Regions from separate parts of the Cytobacillus sp. FSL R7-0696 genome, predicted to be linked through region 2. Evidence: riboswitches for the same ligand, from Rfam matches in the RefSeq annotation. Region 2 holds a riboswitch; the other holds the start of a gene.
What was found. A riboswitch is a leader RNA that binds a small molecule or an ion and turns the genes downstream of it on or off. The one in region 2 is predicted to bind S-adenosylmethionine.

Region 1 (9,703 bases), 1.9 Mb from region 2:
TGGTATTATTGGCCTACTTATCGGGTTAACGGTGAATGTGAAAGAGTTAACTGAAGATCAGAAAGCTCAATTTCAATCATCTGGTTTTCAATTATCTAGCTTTATTGAACCAAAGGCACTTCCAATTGCACTCGTCACATTAACAGTCGCATTTTGTTATTCAAGCGTCTTGTCTTTTATTAACTTTTATGCAATTGAAAAGGACTTAGTAAGTGCTGCTAGCTTTTTCTTCTTTGTCTATGCCATTGCTGTCTTACTATCCCGTCCTTTCACTGGTAGGTTAATGGACAGCAAAGGGGCAAATTATGTGATGTATCCAGCGTTCATTTTATTTGGCGTAGGTCTATTCTTACTTAGTAATTCAGCAAATGGTGTTATGCTATTAGTGGCGGGGGCTTTGATTGGCTTAGGCTTTGGAAATATGCAGTCTTGTACACAAGCGATTGCGATCAAATTAACGCCACCCCATCGCATGGGGCTAGCTACTTCCACCTTCTTTATCTTTCTCGATGGTGGTTTAGGTTTTGGACCCTATTTATTAGGTTTACTGATTCCTATTACAGGCTACAGTATGTTATACATTTACATGGGGATTGTGTCAATTGCTTCAATTATTCTTTACTTTTTAGTTTATGGACGAATCGAACACAATGGGAGTAAACAAGCACATCAAACAGCATCAATGTAAAATAAGGTATGCTATAATTAAAGAAGAGACTCCAAGTAATGGAAGTCTCTTCTTTCTACTTAAAATGGTTTATTCGGTTCATATGTCGGTTGTTGATTCTTCACTTCATATTCATAACTTTTCTCCATTGCTGCTTGTACTTCTTCTGACTGTTCTAATTCTGTATCCATTTGATTGTATTGTTGAGCTTCATTTTGAGCAGCAATAATTTTCTCATCCACTTGATTATCATACTTTTTTTCCATTGCATTCACTCCCCTTTTATAAGATGTCTCGCCTATTTTCCCCCTCAAAAAAACGATTTATACAAAATAATAAAAAAGGAGACTGTTCCATGAAGGAATTAATTAAAAACCATCTCCCGCATCTTCAGGAAATACAGATTGAAAGCAATCATTCTGGTTGGGATCATCATATCTATATTGTCAATCAAAGATATGTCATCCGAATACCAAAAACAAAACAAGTATTAGTGAAAATAAAAAAGGAAATAAAGCTACTTCACCAGCTCTCATATCTTTCTTCAATTATTGAAATACCAAATTATCTTCCATTTTATAATAAAGACGGACAAATGATTGGTGTTTTTTACCACTTTATTAAAGGACAAGCATTATCTCATTCATTGATTACTCCTCCTTTATATGAAGCCAAGCGGCTAGGAACATTTCTTACAGAATTACATCGTCTGGATATAGATGAAGCAAAGAAATGTAATATAGAAGAACTACATAGTGAAAATTATTGGGAGCAATTACATCAAGCCCTGATTAAAAAAATATTTCCGTTCTTAAAAGACGCAGAAAAAGAAGAAATTGATAAAATGTTTTTAGCGGTGTCAAAATTTAAAGAAGCAAAAGTCGTGATTCATGGTGATCTAACAAGTGCCAATATCCTTTATCATCCAAGCAAAAAGGAGATATCAGGAATTATAGACTTTACAGATACGCAAATAGGGGACCCGGCGTTTGACTTTGCAGGGCTATATTGGGATTTCGGAGATCAATTCACTAAAGAAGCTCTCGCATCTTATCAAACAAAATTCAATAAAGATGAAATGTATAGAAGAGTCACTTCCTTTTATGGCTTACAACCAATATTTCACGAATGGTTGAAAAACGTCAATGACCAAGATGAAAAAGCTGTTCGACAATCCATAAATATAGGAATGACCAAAATACAAATTATGCACAGATCAGTTTAACAGTATTCTACAACTATGATTAGAAACCGAACAAATCCATATAAATTTGTCCGGTTTCTTGTTTGTTATTACTTCGTTATTCCATCCACGTTGGCTTTCCAAATCCTTGAAACTCTTCGTCGATAATTTTTTCAAATTCTGCAGACTCAACCACTTCTTTTAAGTCTTTCGCATATTGTTTATCTTCAAAGTCTGCTTTAACTGCAACCACATTGCGATAATCATCAAGCATATTTTCTAGTGTTAATGCACTTAATAAGTCCATATCGGCTGCCAACGCAAAGTTACCTGGAACTGCAGCTAGATCCACACCCTCTAGAGATCTTGGTAATTGTCCTGCTTCAATCGGTTGAAAAACTAAATTCTTTTTATTCTCCTTCACATCTTTTTCAGATACTGTTAGTGGATCGGCGTTTTCATCAATCGTAATTAAACCTTCGTCATTTAACGTATTTAAAGCGCGTGCTGCATTCGTTGGGTCATTTGGAATGGCAATGGTTGCACCGTCTTTAATCTCATCAATTGAATTAAACACATTCGAGTAAATCCCCATTGGGGCTGTTGGTACAATAATTAATGGTGTTAAGTCCATGTTATTTTCTTTCTCGAAATTCTCCAAATAAATTGTATGTTGGAAAAGGTTAGCTTGTATATCATCTTCATTTAAAGCTTTGTTAGGTTGGATATAATCACTAAACTCTACGACAGTTACTTTATATCCCTTTTCCTCTAGACCAGGTACAATAGCTTTCTTCAACATATCACTATAAGGACCGGCAGTAGCGCCAATTTTTAGTTCTTTCGTTTCATCCACCTTTTCTCCACTCGTGTCTGAACCTCCGCCACATGCTGTTAGTAAACAAACAGTTGCAATGAATAAAACAATTAGCCACTTTCTCATTATGTTTCCTCCCCATAGCTGTAACCAGAATTTTAACCAATAAAAAAAGCCACTATTCAACATCTGAAAGAGGCATTGATTTATATTCCGCCTTATCTTTCAGAATGAATGGATATCATTCTGCAGGAATTGGCACCTTCCCAATATTGGGGGTTGCCGGACGTCATAGGGCCTAGTCCCTCAGTCTCTCTGGATAAGCTTTTCATTTAATTTTTATGATATGATATTACTACTCTCTTTTATTTTTGTCAATGTTCGAAATAATGTTACATCCAATCTCCCTAGAAAACGGGTTTAGTAATCCAACTATCTCTCCTTTATTCTTTTAAAACGAAAAAGGAAAGCGAATATTTCCTTTTGTATAAAATTAACTGGACAATTTGTCTTTTTGGTTATAAAATGCGTTCGTATATAGATTAAATGAATGAAGGTGGATTAAAAATGGAATTATCGCATCGTTTGAAGCAATTACCTCAACAATTTTTTGCTTCCCTTGTTCAAAAAGTTGCTGCTGCAAAACTTGAAGGCAGAGACGTTATTAACCTAGGACAAGGCAATCCCGACCAGCCAACACCTGCACATATTGTACAATCACTTCAGCAAGCCGCAGAAGACCCAATGACACATAAATATTCTCCTTTTCGAGGAATTAATGAATTAAAGAAGGCCGCTGCTTCCTTTTATCAGCGTGAATATGGGGTAGAAATTGATCCTGAAAAAGAAGTAGCGATCCTTTTTGGCGCAAAAGCAGGTTTAGTAGAACTCCCATTATGCCTACTCAATGAGGGAGATCTAATGCTCTTACCAGATCCAGGTTACCCTGATTATGAATCTGGTGCGGTTTTGGCAAATGTAAAATACGAAACCTTTCCTTTAAAAGAAGCCAATCAGTTTCTACCTGATTACTCACAATTTACAGAAAAACAAAAAAAGGATGCCCGCCTACTATTTTTGAATTATCCTAATAATCCAACAGGCGCGACAGCTGATTCCACATTTTTTGAAGAAACTGTTGCTTTTGCTAAAGAAAACAACATGACCATCTTGCATGATTTTGCTTATGGTGCTATCGGCTTTGATGGGAAGAAACCTGAAAGTTTCTTAGCCACAGCCGGAGCGAAGGACGTTGGTATTGAAATGTATACATTATCAAAAACATATAATATGGCTGGGTGGAGAATTGGATTTGCGGTTGGAAATGAACAAATCATTGAAGCCATCAACCTTCTTCAAGACCATATGTATGTAAGCTTATTCCCTGCCATACAAAAAGCTGCAGCCGATGCATTAAATGGGGATCAAACAAGTGTAGACGAACTTGTTGCTCGATATGAGAGACGTAGAAATGCATTCATGAACGCTTGTGAAAAGGTTGGCTGGCACGGCAAGTCTCCTTCAGGATCGTTTTTTGCTTGGATGCCAGTGCCTGAAGGATACAATAGTGAAGAATTTGCTGACTACTTACTGGAAAAAGCAGATGTAGCTGTTGCCGCTGGAAAAGGCTTTGGGACCTTTGGAGAAGGTTATGTTCGGGTTGGATTACTTGTCGATGAAGAACGATTAATTGAAGCAGTAGAAAGAATTGGTGAACTCAAATTATTTTAATATAAGAGGTATAGCAACTACAAACCTAGCCCATAGAAACATGTTAACTTAAGTTCCAATGGGCTAGGTTGTTTTATTAACGATCTCAATCTCCATATTCTCTTCCTTTTAAATTCGCATTCCCGTTACAAAGGATCATCTTCATTGTTCCCATATGTCTTTACTTAGTTTTTTCAAAACATGTCGTTATCCGGCAATCTTTTCTTTTAACAAAGCCAACCCATAAACACCGCGCACCCCAATACATTTTCCACGTACCCTCTCAGGTTAATCAATGTTTATATAGCATGATCATTTATCACTGATTGAAGAAAGCTTTGTAACGATTGTTCCGTATGAACAACATTTCTTAATTGATAAGGTTGAAGTGCTTTTGCTAGCCTCGGATTTATACCAATGAGCCTCACTTCTCCACCTGTCATTAGAAGAATGCTCTTGATTAAAACCTCTAAACCGCTCGTTCCCTCATTATATACTTTAGCAACCGCTGTTAAATCAATCAGTATCCACCTGTAGTCATGATCTGACAGACGGGCAAGCGTTTGTTCCATAATCGTTGTAAATTTATCGCCCGTCATATCCCCAAACAAAGGGATATAACATATCTCTTTTGTTAAAGAGATAAAAGGACCTGATAATTCATCCAACCTTTGCAATGTTTGTTCTAATGTTTCCTTCTGCTCATAAAGTTCAAAATCTGTCTTTGCTAATCTGTTTTGAAGTGCTTGTAATTTCTCCATTAATGGTTCATTATCATCATCTTTGTATAAAAATTGCATGGACGCATTACCTTGAAAATCCCAGCTGATATGAATATCAAATAGTGCTATCGGTATACTTCTTGTTTTTAAATTAGCTTCAAATCTCATGCTTTTTTCTGGTATGGCAGCTACCCTTTCAAACTTGGAGATACTCCCTTCATCAACTATACTTTTAATCGTACCTTCTGATAAATCAAAGACTTCATCCGCTTTAGATGTATAGCTAATGATTTCACCATTCTTATTAGCCAGTATATACGGTATCGGCAAATGTAGATCAATTAATCGCATTTTTCCTCCCCTTCGTATTAAAAGCAGTGATCCATTTATCTACAGCATATAAGTTTGAAATAATTTCCGGTTTTATAGCAGTAAAAGAAGCTAAATCATATAAATTCGTCAATCTTCCACCTAATAGAACCCTAGGTTTCTTTGGTAAATAAGAAAAAGCTTCCATATATTCCGTAAGTGTCGGTAAATGAGTAGCAATCGAAACTGATAAGCCAATTACATCTGGTTTCCAATCCTTCGCAGCCTGCAAAGCATATTGTACAGGTAAATTTGCTCCTAAAAACTTGGTTCTCCAGCCATTCTCTTCAAATATACTTGCTACCATCTTTAATCCCAAATAATGTTGCTCTCCTGATAAACAAAGAAACATGGCGGTCGGTGCAGCCGTGACAGGTTTAAGCTTGTGCTTTGCAGCTAATCTTGAAAGAATGAAATCGCAAACTCCCGATGCCAAATGTTCATCTGCAACTGTAATCTCAAAATTTTCCCATTTAAGACCAATCTTAACCATAGCTGGTGTAATAATATCTTGATATATTTCTACATTGGTCAAATAATCGAATTGCTCAATATATTCCCAAGCATCAGCAACAGCTCCAGATAAAAGGATTTCTGCTAGCTCTTCTCCTCTCGTCACTGTGCCTCGCCTCCTTGAACATCTCTTAAAATAGAGACAGCCTCTCCTAACAAACCAATATATGCAGAACGAATTTCACTTTCTACCATCATACATTTCTCTAATTCCTCTTCTAAAAAAAGAAAATTATCAATCAAGGTTTGCGTCGTCATACCATGTTTAATTAAGATACCTCTTAACCAAAGGGCATAGTCAGTGAAAATCTTTGACGTATTTAATTCCATTGCCGTCTTTAAATAATCTAAGTGGTGCATATTATCAATAAATGTTTGATTTCTCCCACGTTCACCATATCGTTCAATTAATGTAGGGTCCTCTTGAAATATCCTTTTTGTTACTTCTTCTGCGATCATTTCATATTTACTCACTTTACCACAACCTTAAATTGCGACACTTTTGGAATGACTGCTGCTAATTCTTTATCTGGATACTTCTTTTCAAGATCATGAATTCGTTGAAAATCTTTACTTCTTACCCATCGCAAATAATCTTCCTTTGTTTCAAAAATTAACTGTACTGTCAATTCTCCTTTACGTTTATCATTCTGGAGCAACATAAAGTCGACGAACCCATCTGCTTTATCAACTAGACGTGAGCGATTCTTATATATTTCAATCACTTCATCTGCTTTACTTTCATTTACATCAAAAGTTGAGAATACGGTATACATAACTTCCCCCTACACATTTGGACTTGTGTTACTTCTCCATTCCATTACAATGGTTGGAATACTAAATCCGAAAATTGAATCATTCATTTCTCCTAGTTGTTTAAACCCTTTTGAATGATAAAAATCCAAAGCAGAATCATTTCGCATAACAACAGAAACCGTAATTTTATTGACATCATAAAAATATTCAAACATCGCTTTTAGTAGGGCTGTACCAATACCTCGGCGGTGGAAACTCGGCAAAATATATAAAGCACCTAATTCGATTTCTTTCTTAATATTTATTAATGAAAAATGAACGAAACCAATCACTTCTCCTTCTTCTTCAGCAACCAATAAAACCGAAGTAGATAAACTTTCCATTAAAGCATCTTCAGTATATACAGATAATAAAAAATCAACCTGTGTTCGCTCGGGAATTATGCCTTCATATGCATAACGCCAACTCTCCCTAGCAACAGATTGGATTTGTGTACTATCTTTTCTTGAGAATAATCTAATTTTCATGTTCGATACCCACTAAAAGGAAGGAAATTCCCTTAAACGTATTTTATCTATAATTGTAACAGGAAATGAAGTTTAGAAAAAGGCAAAGGCAAGAATGGTCTGTTTCATAAAATAAACAAACGTAAGTTTTTGCTCAAAGCTTGTTCCAAAAAATCATTCTATTGTATAATAGGACTAGATAAAGGCATATATTAGAAAAGATCGGTGGTGCGGCAACACCGTCCGATCTCGCAATAGCATTAGCCAATGAACAATTGACACCATCCACCTATACATGAGGTGGATTATTTTTTATCATCGTTTTTGAATTGTAGCACAGCCATTATTAAACTTGTAAATGTACAAGCAAACACCAATGCCTCAAAAACTGACAAAGCAACACCCCCCTTCTACGGGGAATAATGGCTATATTGACTATTGCTATTCTTATTATAGCACCACTATGTATATTTTTGGAATTTTGTGAAAAAATCACATAGATGCGATCTTTCAGTAGCAATTCAGCAAAAAAAAGAGTTGAAACGAAAGAATAAATTTTCATTCCAACTACTTCTCATTTCATCATTATTTCTTAAGTCCCCGTTTTAAGAGAGTGATTTCTAACTTAAAATTTCTTAGTGCATCTTCCTTCGATTGATCCTTAGAAAATGATTCAATAATACTCCGTAGTAAAACAGAAGTAAGTATTTTCATTAAATACTTAAACTCTTCCTGATTTGAGATATGCAATATTTCTTTATTTACCTTTGATTCAAATTGGACAAACTGCTGATTCGTTTCATATCCCTTGAAACTTCGACCAAATTCATGTTCCACTTCATATGTCATATTTAAAAATAAATTTTTGAGAAAGTTCCGATTCTCATCTTGTTCTGTAATCACCTTTTCGAAAAAAGCAATCATCATTTCAAAAATATCCCCATTGTGCTTATTCAATAAAAAGTAAACTTCACTTTGATTCCTTTTTACTCTCTCTTCTAGCAAGTAAAAAAAAGCATCTTCCTTATCTTCAAAATATTGATAAAAACTCCCCCTTGGAATACGGGCAGATTTTACAATATTACTGATGGATGCTTGCGATAGTGGAACACGAGAAAACTCTTGCTTCACAGCATTGATAAGCTTTTCGCGTTTTTCAATTGATAAATTATAAAAAGTGATTTTTGGCATTATACTCCCCTCCCTAAAGGAATCAATCTAAAACGAGGAACGGCGCTGTTCTTCACGCAGGAATTCCATGAATTGTGCAAGCGCCATAACAGGCTTCTCATTAATAATTATGATATATCTTTTTTTCATTTGTTCAGTTGCTATTTTGCTTTCATTAATACGTTGGATCATATAATCAACGCTTATTTTCTCAATTGCTTTTCTGCGGATTTTCGATTCCTTTGATAAAGCCATACCTACAGCACCTAAAATGGAGTAGATGAGCAAAGTAATCCAAGTGTTTTCATCCATGGGCATGGTGAAAAGAACAATGATGATATTCATGATTGAGAAAACAACAAGCGGAAATGAAAATAACGAATAACGAGAAGCAACTCTCATCGTTGGCGCTAAACGTTCATTTAATAATTCAATTTCTTTCTTAACAAATACAGGCATATCAGTAAAAGGATTCATATTCATGTGAATGCCATCCTTCCTATTTTATTTAAAAATAAATAAGGTTTTCCCCTATCTTTAGTTTCCCCTCACCTAATGGGAATACTGCCGGTAAATACATGCCGATGTTACCAAAATCAGCTGTGCATATTCCTTAAACCTTGTGGCCTTTTACATATAGAAGCCTTTATCCCTTGCAAACGAAGTTTCTTAACGATTTGGTTTAATGGCGTATTCAATATTTCCCCTCCCAAAAATGACAGTGTGTCATAATTAGCTTTAATCTTAAATGACAACGTGTCATATGTCAATTGAAAAACGATTGGATTTATTTTGTAAGTCGAAACTATTGTCAACTAAACTGGACAGGAGTATAATTTAACCATAACGTTATAGTTTGGAGGTATCACGTTGGGAACGAGAAACTAAAAATCGGTGAATTAGCAGAAAGAGTAAATTTAACTAAAAGAACCATTGATCACTATACAAACCTTGGGTTGCTTGAAGCAGAACGTTCTCCTTCAAATTATCGCTATTATGACGTATCAGCCATAGAAAGATTACATTTAATTGAAAAATGGAAATCAGAGGGTATGTCATTAGTGGATATTAAGAAAAAGTTGGATGAAAAAGATGTTCAAGAAGCAGAAGAAATTGATGTACGTGAATTAAGAATTAAGATTAATGGGTTAAAGGATGATGTTTCAGAGGTGCTTGCCCATTTAAACAAGACTGATGTAACAAGTCAGGAGTATATTAAGAAAAATGTCTCTTCCGAAAGTATGTCCCTTATTCAAACATTGCTTTTACTCTTAAAATAAACAAATAAAA
Region 2 (11,114 bases):
CGAGTAGAATTAGAACAAAATCTATTGTATTTGACATTAGACCGTAAAAGGCTGTTAATTAAACATGCTCGCCCATTGAAAAATTATCATATAAACATTCAAACTACTGCTGACCACTTTCATTCTTTGCTTCAAGGGCGTACAAGTCTAAAGAAACAAGTGGATGAAAAGCATATCATCCTTAAATCGACTTTTAGACAATTATTGAAATTAGATGCCATTTTCCTGTTAAATCAAAATTAATCAAAAATATATCAAATGTACTAAAAAAAGATTGACTTCCCAAAAAAAGGTTGTTATTCTATCCTTAGAATAATTAGAAAATTAAATATTCTTATCGAGAGTGGTGGAGGGACTGGCCCTATGAAACCCGGCAACCGGTTGTTTGATACACGGTGCTAATTCCAGCAGAGCATAAAAGCTCTGATAGATAAGAAGAGATGATAAACCCTCTTCTTTGTGAAGAGGGTTTTTGGTCGTCTTTTCTTTCCAATTTAAAAAAGAGGAGAGATGTAAAATGGCAGAAAAAGAAAAGCAACTTCGTTTTGAAACAATTGGTGTTCATGGTGGGCTAAAACCTGATCCAGTAACAGGGGCAAGAGCAGTCCCAATCTATCAAAATAATGCTTATCAATTCCAAAATACAGAGCATGCGCAAGACTTATTTGGCTTAAAAGAAACAGGATATATTTATTCTCGTATTCATAATCCAACGGTTACTGTGTTTGAGGAAAGAGTTGCATTGTTAGAAGGGGGAACAGGCGCATTAGCATTAGCAAGCGGGCAAGCAGCCATTTACTTAGCACTTCTTAATATTGTTCAAGCGGGTGATGAAATTGTAGCTGCCTCTAATTTATATGGAGGTACATATAATTTATTTACAGTCACTTTACCAAAGTACGGCATCAACGTTAGGCTTATCGATATGAATAATGAAGAGGAACTACGAGCAGCAATCAATGAAAAGACACGAGCTGTATTTGCCGAAACCATTGGTAACCCGAGTTTACAAGTACTAGATATTGAAACGGTTTCTAATATCGCCCATGAACATGGTGTGCCGTTAGTGGTTGATAACACATTTGCAACTCCTTATCTATGTCGGCCGATTGAGCATGGCGCAGATATTGTTGTTCATTCTGCTACGAAATGGTTACTGGGGAATGGGACGACAATGGGGGGAATCATTGTTGACGGTGGTAAATTTGATTGGAATTCAGAGAAGTATCCAGGATTAAGTCAGCCGGATACAAGCTATAACGATTTAGTATATAGTGAGGCACTTGGCCCTGTAGCATATATTACTAAGGCGAGAGTGCAGCTTCTAAGGGATTTAGGTCCAGCACTAAGTGCACAAAGCGCCTTCCAATTCACTTTAGGTTTAGAAACGTTAACGGTTCGAATGAAAGAACATATTGCTAATACGAAAAAAATTGTGCAATATTTGAATAATCACCCTGCTGTTAATTGGGTACTTTATCCGGGCGATGACAACCATCCTAATAAAGAATTAGCAGACAAATATTTATCTAAAGGTGCAGGGGCAGTTGTCGTTTTTGGCATATCTGGTGGGCGCGAAGCAGGTGCGAAGGTTATTAATTCGGTTGAGCTGTTCGCACATGTAGCGAATGTAGGTGATGCAAAAAGTCTTATTATACATCCAGCAAGCACAACGCATCAACAACTTAATCAAGATGGGTTAAAACAAGCAGGTGTACCTGAAGACTTAATCCGATTATCAATTGGAATTGAAAATGTAGAAGATTTGATCGATGATCTTGAATCTGCTATTGAAGCGGCAACTGGTATTGCTTCATTAAATATAAGGGCCTAACAACTATTATTTTCAGATTTGACACCTACTTCAATGACATGATACTATTACACAGGTACACAAAAAAATTCAATATATTCATAGTTTGCTCTTATTTAGAGAGGTGGAGGGAAGTGCCCTTTGAAGCCCGGCAACCGTCATTTAATTGAAATGGTGCCAATTCACTCAAAGCATTAGCTTTGAAAGATGAGAGAAAGGAATTTTCATAACAAGCCTTTCTGCTCATAAGCAGGAAGGCTTTTTTTATAAACAATGGATATGCTATAAATGTGTTGGTTTTTCTGGATTGAAGAGGTGAAGTATAAGATGATTTCAATAAAAGATGTAAAAAAGATTTTCTCAACGAAAAACGGGAAAGTAAATGCAGTAGACAATGTTAACCTCGAAATTAACGAGGGTGAAATATTCGGTGTAATCGGATACAGTGGTGCAGGTAAAAGTACATTGATTCGTATGTTAAATGGACTTGAAATCCCGACTGAAGGCGTTGTATCTGTAGCTGGGAATGAAGTTTCTCGCATAAAAGGTGCTAGCTTAAGAAAGGCTAGACAAGAAATAAGCATGATTTTTCAACATTTTAATTTATTATGGTCTCGAACAGTTCGAGAAAACATTGCGTTTCCATTAGAAATTGCTGGTGTACCTAAGAAAGCGCGACTAGAGAGAGTTAATGAATTAATTAAATTGGTCGGACTAGATGGTCGAGAGGATGCCTATCCTTCGCAATTAAGCGGTGGACAAAAACAGCGAGTAGGTATTGCTCGAGCACTTGCCAATAATCCTAAAGTACTGTTATGTGATGAGGCGACAAGTGCTCTAGATCCGCAAACAACTGATAGTATTCTCGACTTACTTGTTGATATTAATGAACGTTTAGGGTTAACTATTGTGTTAATTACGCATGAAATGCATGTCATTCGCAAGATTTGCCACCGTGTGGCTGTCATGGAAGGTGGAAGAATTGTTGAAATTGGCGAAGTGCTAGATGTGTTCCAAAAGCCAAAAGAACCTATTACGAAGCGTTTTGTTCAACAAGTGACCGAACCGGAAGAAACGAAGGAAACGATTACACATTTACTGAGTGCTTATCCAAATGGCCAAATTGTTCAACTTGGATTTGTAGGTGGTTCAGCGGAACAACCATTAATCACAAACTTAATTCGTCACTACAATGTAACAGTGAATGTATTACAAGGAAAGATATCCCAAACACAAAGTGGCTCTTACGGTACCTTATTTATTCATATAGATGGAGAGTCGGATGAGGTTACCCGCGCGATTGAATATATTCATTCGCAGAAGGTTGGCGTGGAGGTGATTTCCCATGCTTAATGAATGGCTACCAAATGTGGATTGGGAAAGAATGTGGGAAGCAACAAAAGAAACTTTATATATGACAAGTATTTCTGTTATAGCCACGTTTATTTTAGGAATTATTCTTGGATTACTTTTGTTCTTAACTTCTAAAGGAAATATATGGCAAAATCAGCTAGTTAATAAAATTATTGCGGCATTTGTTAATGTCTTTCGATCCATTCCGTTCTTAATCTTGATTGTGTTACTAATCCCTTTCACAAAAATGATTTTAGGGACAATGATTGGAGAAAATGCAGCATTGCCAGCACTCATTATTGGTGCAGCACCTTTCTATGCAAGAATGGTGGAAATTGGCTTACGTGAGATTGATAAAGGTGTCATTGAAGCCTCTAAATCGATGGGTGCAAAAACAAGTACAATTATATGGAAGGTACTCATTCCTGAATCTATGCCAGCGCTTGTTTCGGGTATTACCGTTACAGCGATTGCGCTAGTCGGATATACGGCGATGGCAGGTGTCATAGGTGCAGGAGGATTAGGGAATCTTGCCTACTTAGAAGGTTTCCAAAGAAGTAGATATGACGTTGTATGGATTGCAACGATTATTATCTTAATTATCGTGTTTATCATTCAAATGATTGGTGATTTGATTACTTCCAAACTAGACAAACGATAGGAGAGCTAAAAAATGAAAAAATGGTTATCTGTTTTAATGATTGCAGCTGTTGCATTATTTATTGCTGCTTGTGGATCTTCAGATGAAGGTAGCGAAGGATCTGATGAAGGAACAAAAACATTAAAAATTGGGGCATCTAATGTACCGCATGCTGAAATCCTAAATGAAGCAAAACCTTTATTAGAAGAAAAAGGAATTGAGTTGGATATCACAACCTTCCAAGATTATATTGTACCGAACCAAGCGTTAGAGGGTGGCGATATTGATGCGAACTATTTCCAACATATCCCTTATTTAGAATCTCAAATGGCTGAAAATGATTATGATTTTGTTAATGCTGGTGGTGTTCATATCGAGCCAATTGGTGTTTATTCACAAGAATATGATAGCTTAGATGATCTTCCAGAAGGAGCAACAATTATTATGAGTAGCTCTGTACCTGACCACGGTCGTATTTTGACAATGTTAGAAAAGGAAGGTTTGATTACACTAAAAGCTGATGTCGATAAAACGACAGCGACAATTGATGATATTGAGGAAAATACGAAAAATATAAAGTTTGATACGGAGTATGAAGCAGCACTTCTTCCACAAATATATAATAATGGAGAAGGTGACGCAGTTCTAATTAACTCTAACTATGCGATTGATGCTGGCTTAAATCCAGTGGAAGATGCAATTGCACTTGAAGAAAGTGATTCTCCATATGTGAATGTAATCGCAGTTAGAGCTGGGGATGAAGACAAAGAAGAAATTAAAGCACTACTAGAAGTATTACACTCTGAAGAAATCCAAGGTTTCATTGAAGAACAATATGAAGGTGCAGTTGTACCTGTTACTGAATAATAGAAATTTATTAAAGAAGTCTACTTAGTTGTAGGCTTCTTTTTTTGGTAAGGCGATGTATAGGGACTAACTAGTACTATTGATGCAAATAAAGGTAGATTAGACGGCTTTTGGAGAATCCCTAAATTCGATTTGATAGAAACAAGTAGTGAGGGAAATTTGTATTATTAAGAAAGAAAATAATAAATCAAGTTAAAACGCTTTTCCCCCATGATCGGGTTTCCGCGTTCATTAAGGTTAAGGATACGAAAAATTGCTAATAAAAGCGGCTTGCGCGTGCATCGAGAGAGAAAAAACCAAAGATAGCAGAACAAAATCGGTTTGCACGTACATCCAGAGGGAAAATATTAAAGATAGCAGAACAAAGTCTATTTGCACGTGCATCCAGAGAGAAAATCCAAAGATAGCAGAACAAAATCTCTTTGCTCGTATATCGGAAGTAAAAATACAAACCAGCTTAATAAAAAACAGATAAAAATTCTCTGTATATTGCTTAATCTTACAAAGGTGGCCTTAACTGTTGATTAGAGGTATTTTGCACAGACAAAATAGTCATTTCTAACTTGTGTATGAGTAAAGGTGAATATTTGTAAGTAATGACCCATGAATTTATGAATAAAAGAGGTGGATAAAACCAATCGCGATAAATTCAGTAAAAAAGCGTATTTTCATGTTTTATCGTGTTTGAGTGGGGTAAGTTTATAGTGTAGTATTTTTATTGTAATCATTATAACGCTTTAAACGGCGAAAATTTGAAAGGATTGATTCATTATTAGTCAGCTACAGCTGAATTACACAAGCGAAATGGAAAAGGCCATGCACGGAGCATACGGAGTAGGTTATGAAACGTATTGCCAAAGACAAGATGTAAGGATGCGCGTAGAAAAACAGCGTGAAAAAGATTACTTAAAGAGTCAAAGAATTGTTGCCGATATCGAACGTAAAGCACATGCTTAAATAAAGAGTAGAGCTGTCAGATAGACGGCTCTTTTTGTATACAATAAATGAACATGTGATTTCATTACGCCAATGTTAAAGAAGCGTGAAACTATTTATTATGTAAAAATCTGGCTTCTTTTTTTCATATAATTGCTTATGAACAAGGTGATTATGATGATTTTAATTTGGACATAAATGCAAGTAGAAACGAACTTAACAATAAGTCATATATAAATAGAAGAAAAATGAGTTATTTTCGCTAAATTTAGTGTAGAATAATGGATGGTGATAGGTTTACAACATATACATAGTGGAAATATCGTCTAATATGTGCAAAGAGTTGATATCACATTTAATTTGTTATAAGATTGTAATGAGAATAAAGTGAGAATTAAACTAGAAATGAGATTTGACTTAACAGGGCAAATCTTTTTTATTACGGAGGTATAAACATGGCATCTACATTAACAATTAAAGACCTTCATGTTGAAATTGAAGGAAAAGAGATTTTAAAGGGTGTTAACCTTGAGATAAAGGGTGGAGAAATCCACGCAATTATGGGTCCTAACGGAACAGGTAAATCAACATTATCTTCCGCAATTATGGGACATCCGAAATATGAAGTAACAAAAGGAAGTATTATTTTAGATGGTGAAGATGTACTTGAAATGGAAGTAGATGAGCGCGCGCGCGCAGGTCTATTCCTAGCAATGCAGTACCCAAGTGAAATCAGTGGCGTAACAAATGCAGATTTTTTACGTTCCGCAATTAATAGCCGTCGAGAAGAAGGCGAAGAGATTTCTCTAATGAAATTCATTCGTAAAATGGATAAAAACATGGAGTATCTTGAAATGGATACAGATATGGCCCAACGTTACTTAAACGAAGGCTTCTCTGGTGGGGAGAAAAAACGTAATGAAATCCTACAGATGATGATGATTGAGCCTAAAATTGCGATTCTTGATGAAATTGATTCTGGATTAGATATCGATGCATTGAAAGTCGTTTCTAAAGGGATTAACGAAATGCGCGGTGAAGAGTTTGGTTGCTTAATTATTACTCACTACCAACGTCTATTAAACTACATCACGCCTGATCACGTGCATGTAATGATGCAAGGTCGTGTCGTTAAGTCTGGTGGACCAGAATTAGCACAAAGACTAGAAGCTGAAGGTTATGACTGGATTAAAAAAGAATTAGGTATTGAAGACGAATCAGTTGAGCAAGAAGCGTAAGAGTTAGGAGGATCACTATGTCAACAGAAATAAAGTTACCATTTGATAAAGAATACGTACATTCTTTTTCAAAAGATATGGGCGAGCCTGCATGGATGACAGATCTCCGTGTAAACGCACTGGAGAAAGCTGAAGATCTTCCAATGCCTAAGCCTGATAAAACAAATATTTCAAAATGGAATTTCACTCAATTTGATAAGCATATCGTGGGAAGTGAAGATTACTCTTCATTAACAGATTTGCCAGAAGAAGTAAGAAGCTTAATCAATTTAGAATCAGCTGACCAAAATTTATATATTCAGCGTAATAATCGTCCGGCATATATCTCTTTATCAAAGACAGTTCTAGATCAAGGTGTTATTTTCACCGACATCTTTACTGCTGCTAGAGAGCACGGAGATTTGTTGCAAAAATATTATATGACAGATGGGGTAAAGGTTGACGAACATAAGTTAACAGCTTTACATGCTGCACTGATGAATGGTGGCGTATTTGTCTATATTCCTAAAAATGTAGAAATCAAAGAGCCACTACACTCTGTATTTATTCACGACGATCAAGAAGCAAACCTATTCAATCATGTATTATTGGTTGCTGAAGATAATAGTTCTGTTACTTATGTAGAAAACTACATTTCAACAATGGAAGAAAGCAAAGGCATTTTTAACATCATTTCCGAAGTTGTTGCTAATACAAATGCAAAAGTAACTTATGGAGCGGTAGACACTTTATCTGCTGGAACTACTGTATATGTGAATCGTCGCGGAGTTGCTGGCCGAGATGCACGTATTGAATGGGCATTAGGCTTAATGAATGATGGCGATACAGTTTCTGATAATAAAACGAATTTAATCGGCGATGGTTCATATGGAGATATGAAAACAGTCGTTGTAGGTCGCGGGAAACAAACGCAAAACTTTACAACAAACATTGTACACTTCGGTAAAGCATCTGAAGGTTACATCTTAAAACATGGTGTAATGAAGGATGCAGCTACTTCCATCTTTAATGGGATTGGCAAAATTGAGCACGGAGCGACAAAGGCGAATGCAGAACAAGAATCTCGTGTATTAATGCTAAGCGAAAAAGCACGTGGAGATGCGAACCCAATTCTATTGATTGATGAAGATGATGTAACAGCTGGTCACGCAGCTTCTGTTGGTCGTGTCGATCCGTTACAATTATATTATTTGATGAGTCGTGGTATTTCACAAAAAGAAGCAGAACGCCTTGTTATACATGGCTTCCTTGCTCCAGTAGTTAATGCTCTTCCTATCGAAGGGGTTAAAAAGCAATTAACAGCTGTGATCGAAGGGAAAGTTCAATAATGAATGCAAAAGAGATTCGCGAGCTATTTCCAATACTAAATCAAGAAGTCAATGGCCATCCATTAGTGTATTTAGATAGCGGTGCTACATCACAAAAACCAATTCAAGTGATTGAAGCGGTACAAAAATATTATCATAACGATAATTCAAATGTTCATAGAGGTGTACACACTTTAGGTACAAGGGCTACTGACGGCTATGAAGGCGCCAGAGAAAAAGTCCGCAAGTTTATCAGGGCAAAATCCACTGAAGAAATTATCTTTACTAGGGGAACAACGACTAGTATAAATAAAGTGGCTGCAAGCTATGCGAGAGCGAATCTTTCAGAAGGGGATGAGATTGTTATCTCCTATATGGAGCACCATAGTAATATTATTCCTTGGCAACAAGTGGCTAAGGAAACTGGTGCAACATTAAAATATTTACCATTACAAGAAGATGGAACAATTGCTCTGAGTGATGTTTCCGCTACAATTACAGACCAAACGAAAATTGTTTCTGTTACACTTGTATCTAACGTATTGGGTGTAATCAATCCTATTAAAGATATTGCCAAAATTGCTCATCAGCATGGAGCTGTAATGGTTGTTGATGCTGCACAAGGGGCACCGCATTTAAAAATTGATGTGCAAGATCTAGATTGTGATTTTCTTGCTTTTTCAGGACATAAAATGTGTGGACCTACTGGTATTGGCGTTCTATATGGTAAGAAACAACTTTTAGAAAATATGGAGCCAGTTGAATTTGGTGGCGAAATGATTGATTTTGTCGGCTTATATGAGTCTACATGGAAAGAACTTCCGTGGAAGTTTGAAGGTGGCACACCAATTATTGCTGGAGCGATTGGACTAGGTGCAGCGATTGATTTCTTAGAAGAAATTGGTTTAGACCAAATTGAGGCTCATGAACATAAGCTTGCTGCTTATGCTTTAGAGAGACTTTCTGAAGTAGAAGGCATGAAAATTTTCGGTCCAAAAACAGCAGCAAATCGTGCAGGGATTGTTACATTTAATTTAGATGATGTTCACCCGCATGATGTGGCAACGGTATTAGATGCTGAAGGAATCGCTATTAGAGCGGGACATCATTGTGCACAGCCGTTAATGAAATGGTTGAAGCAATCAGCAACAGCTAGAGCAAGCTTCTATTTATATAACACAGAAGAAGATATTGATAAGCTTACAGCAGGGCTTATTAAAACGAAGGAGTATTTCAGCGATGTCTTTTAATAACTTAGATACCCTCTATCGCCAAGTGATTATGGATCACTACAAGAACCCTCGAAACAAAGGCGTGCTTGAAGATGATAGCTTAACAGTTAATATGAATAATCCGACTTGTGGAGATAGAATTCAGTTAACCTTAAAGCTCGAAGATGGGAAAGTCGCTGATGCCAAATTTGAAGGTGAAGGCTGTTCTATCTCAATGTCATCGGCATCTATGATGACACAGGCGATTAAGGGAAAAACAAAGGAAGAAGCAGTAAAGCTATCTCATATTTTTTCTGATATGATGCTTGGGAAAGATTATGACGATGATATCGATTTGGGTGATATTGAAGCACTTCAAGGTGTTTCCCAATTTCCGGCACGTATTAAGTGTGCGACACTAGCGTGGAAGGCGATGGAAAAGGGAATGAACGAGGAAGATACAGCTAAGTAGTCATAGAGTTGTGACGTTAAAATAAATCATGGTGAAGGATGTTTCTAACCATAAGAATGGAGGAATACGAAATGGCAAAAAAAGCACCTGAAATCGGCGATTACAAGTATGGATTTGCCGATAAGGACATTTCCATTTTCCGGTCAAAACGCGGTTTAACAAAAGAAATCGTGCAAGAGATTTCTAAAATGAAGGAAGAGCCTCAATGGATGCTTGACTTCCGATTGAAATCTTTAGAGCACTTCTACAATATGCCAATGCCTCAATGGGGTGGCGATCTATCAGCACTAAACTTTGATGAGATTACGTATTATGTAAAACCATCTGAGAAAACAGAGCGTTCTTGGGATGAGGTACCTGAAGAAATCAAACAAACTTTTGATAAGTTAGGTATTCCAGAAGCAGAGCAAAAATATCTTGCTGGGGTTTCTGCTCAATACGAATCTGAGGTTGTTTACCATAATATGCAAGAGGATCTTGAGTCAAAAGGAATTGTCTTTAAAGATACAGATTCTGCCCTACGTGAAAACGAAGATATTTTCCGTGAACACTGGGCAAAGGTAATCCCACCGACAGATAATAAATTCGCTGCATTAAACTCAGCCGTATGGTCTGGTGGTTCATTCATCTACGTTCCTAAAGGAATTAAAGTAGATACACCATTACAAGCTTACTTCCGTATTAACTCTGAGAATATGGGTCAGTTCGAGCGTACGTTAATCATTGTAGATGAAGGCGCACATGTACACTATGTTGAAGGTTGTACAGCACCTGTTTATACAACAAATTCATTGCATAGTGCCGTAGTTGAAATTATCATCAAAAAAGGCGCATATTGCCGTTATACAACAATTCAAAACTGGGCAAATAACGTGTTTAACCTCGTTACAAAACGTGCAGTTTGTGAAGAAAATGCAACAATGGAATGGATTGATGGTAACATCGGATCCAAACTAACGATGAAATATCCAGCCGTTATTCTTAAAGGTGAAGGCGCTCGTGGTATGACATTGTCCATCGCATTAGCAGGTAAAGGACAACACCAAGATGCAGGTGCGAAAATGCTACACTTAGCACCTAATACATCTTCGACAATTGTCTCTAAATCAATTGCTAAACAAGGTGGTAAAGTAACTTACCGTGGAATTGTTCAATTTGGACGTAAAGCAACTGGCGCACGTTCAAATATTGAATGTGATACATTAATTATGGATAATCAGTCAACTTCTGATACGATCCCTTATAATGAAATCATGAATGACAATATTTCATTAGAG

Region 1: it holds a riboswitch for S-adenosylmethionine, as region 2 does, so the genes downstream of both, MKX29_RS03370 (MetQ/NlpA family ABC transporter substrate-binding protein) here and MKX29_RS13185 (methionine ABC transporter ATP-binding protein) in region 2, are expected to answer to the same signal.

Annotation. Positions count from the first base shown of each region.
Region 1 is NZ_JBBOWA010000001.1:647,622-657,324, forward strand. It holds gene MKX29_RS03355 (MFS transporter) at 1-688, shown strand, start outside; gene MKX29_RS03360 (hypothetical protein) at 748-933, opposite strand; gene MKX29_RS03365 (aminoglycoside phosphotransferase family protein) at 1,023-1,892, shown strand; gene MKX29_RS03370 (MetQ/NlpA family ABC transporter substrate-binding protein) at 1,969-2,793, opposite strand; SAM riboswitch class I at 2,883-2,993, opposite strand; gene MKX29_RS03375 (pyridoxal phosphate-dependent aminotransferase) at 3,235-4,398, shown strand; gene MKX29_RS03380 (STAS domain-containing protein) at 4,677-5,450, opposite strand; gene MKX29_RS03385 (cobalamin B12-binding domain-containing protein) at 5,437-6,087, opposite strand; gene MKX29_RS03390 (hypothetical protein) at 6,084-6,455, opposite strand; gene MKX29_RS03395 (antibiotic biosynthesis monooxygenase family protein) at 6,452-6,757, opposite strand; gene MKX29_RS03400 (GNAT family N-acetyltransferase) at 6,767-7,264, opposite strand; gene MKX29_RS03405 (TetR/AcrR family transcriptional regulator) at 7,829-8,434, opposite strand; gene MKX29_RS03410 (DUF5392 family protein) at 8,462-8,896, opposite strand; partial or broken gene MKX29_RS03415 (MerR family transcriptional regulator) at 9,346-9,441, shown strand; gene MKX29_RS03420 (hypothetical protein) at 9,475-9,693, shown strand.
Region 2 is NZ_JBBOWA010000001.1:2,557,622-2,568,735, forward strand. It holds gene MKX29_RS13175 (hypothetical protein) at 1-243, shown strand, start outside; SAM riboswitch class I at 332-437, shown strand; gene MKX29_RS13180 (O-acetylhomoserine aminocarboxypropyltransferase/cysteine synthase family protein) at 518-1,834, shown strand; SAM riboswitch class I at 1,923-2,027, shown strand; gene MKX29_RS13185 (methionine ABC transporter ATP-binding protein) at 2,141-3,166, shown strand; gene MKX29_RS13190 (methionine ABC transporter permease) at 3,159-3,827, shown strand; gene MKX29_RS13195 (MetQ/NlpA family ABC transporter substrate-binding protein) at 3,840-4,673, shown strand; gene MKX29_RS13200 (hypothetical protein) at 5,478-5,630, shown strand; gene sufC (Fe-S cluster assembly ATPase SufC) at 6,065-6,847, shown strand; gene sufD (Fe-S cluster assembly protein SufD) at 6,865-8,175, shown strand; gene MKX29_RS13215 (cysteine desulfurase) at 8,175-9,404, shown strand; gene sufU (Fe-S cluster assembly sulfur transfer protein SufU) at 9,394-9,837, shown strand; gene sufB (Fe-S cluster assembly protein SufB) at 9,909-11,114, shown strand, end outside.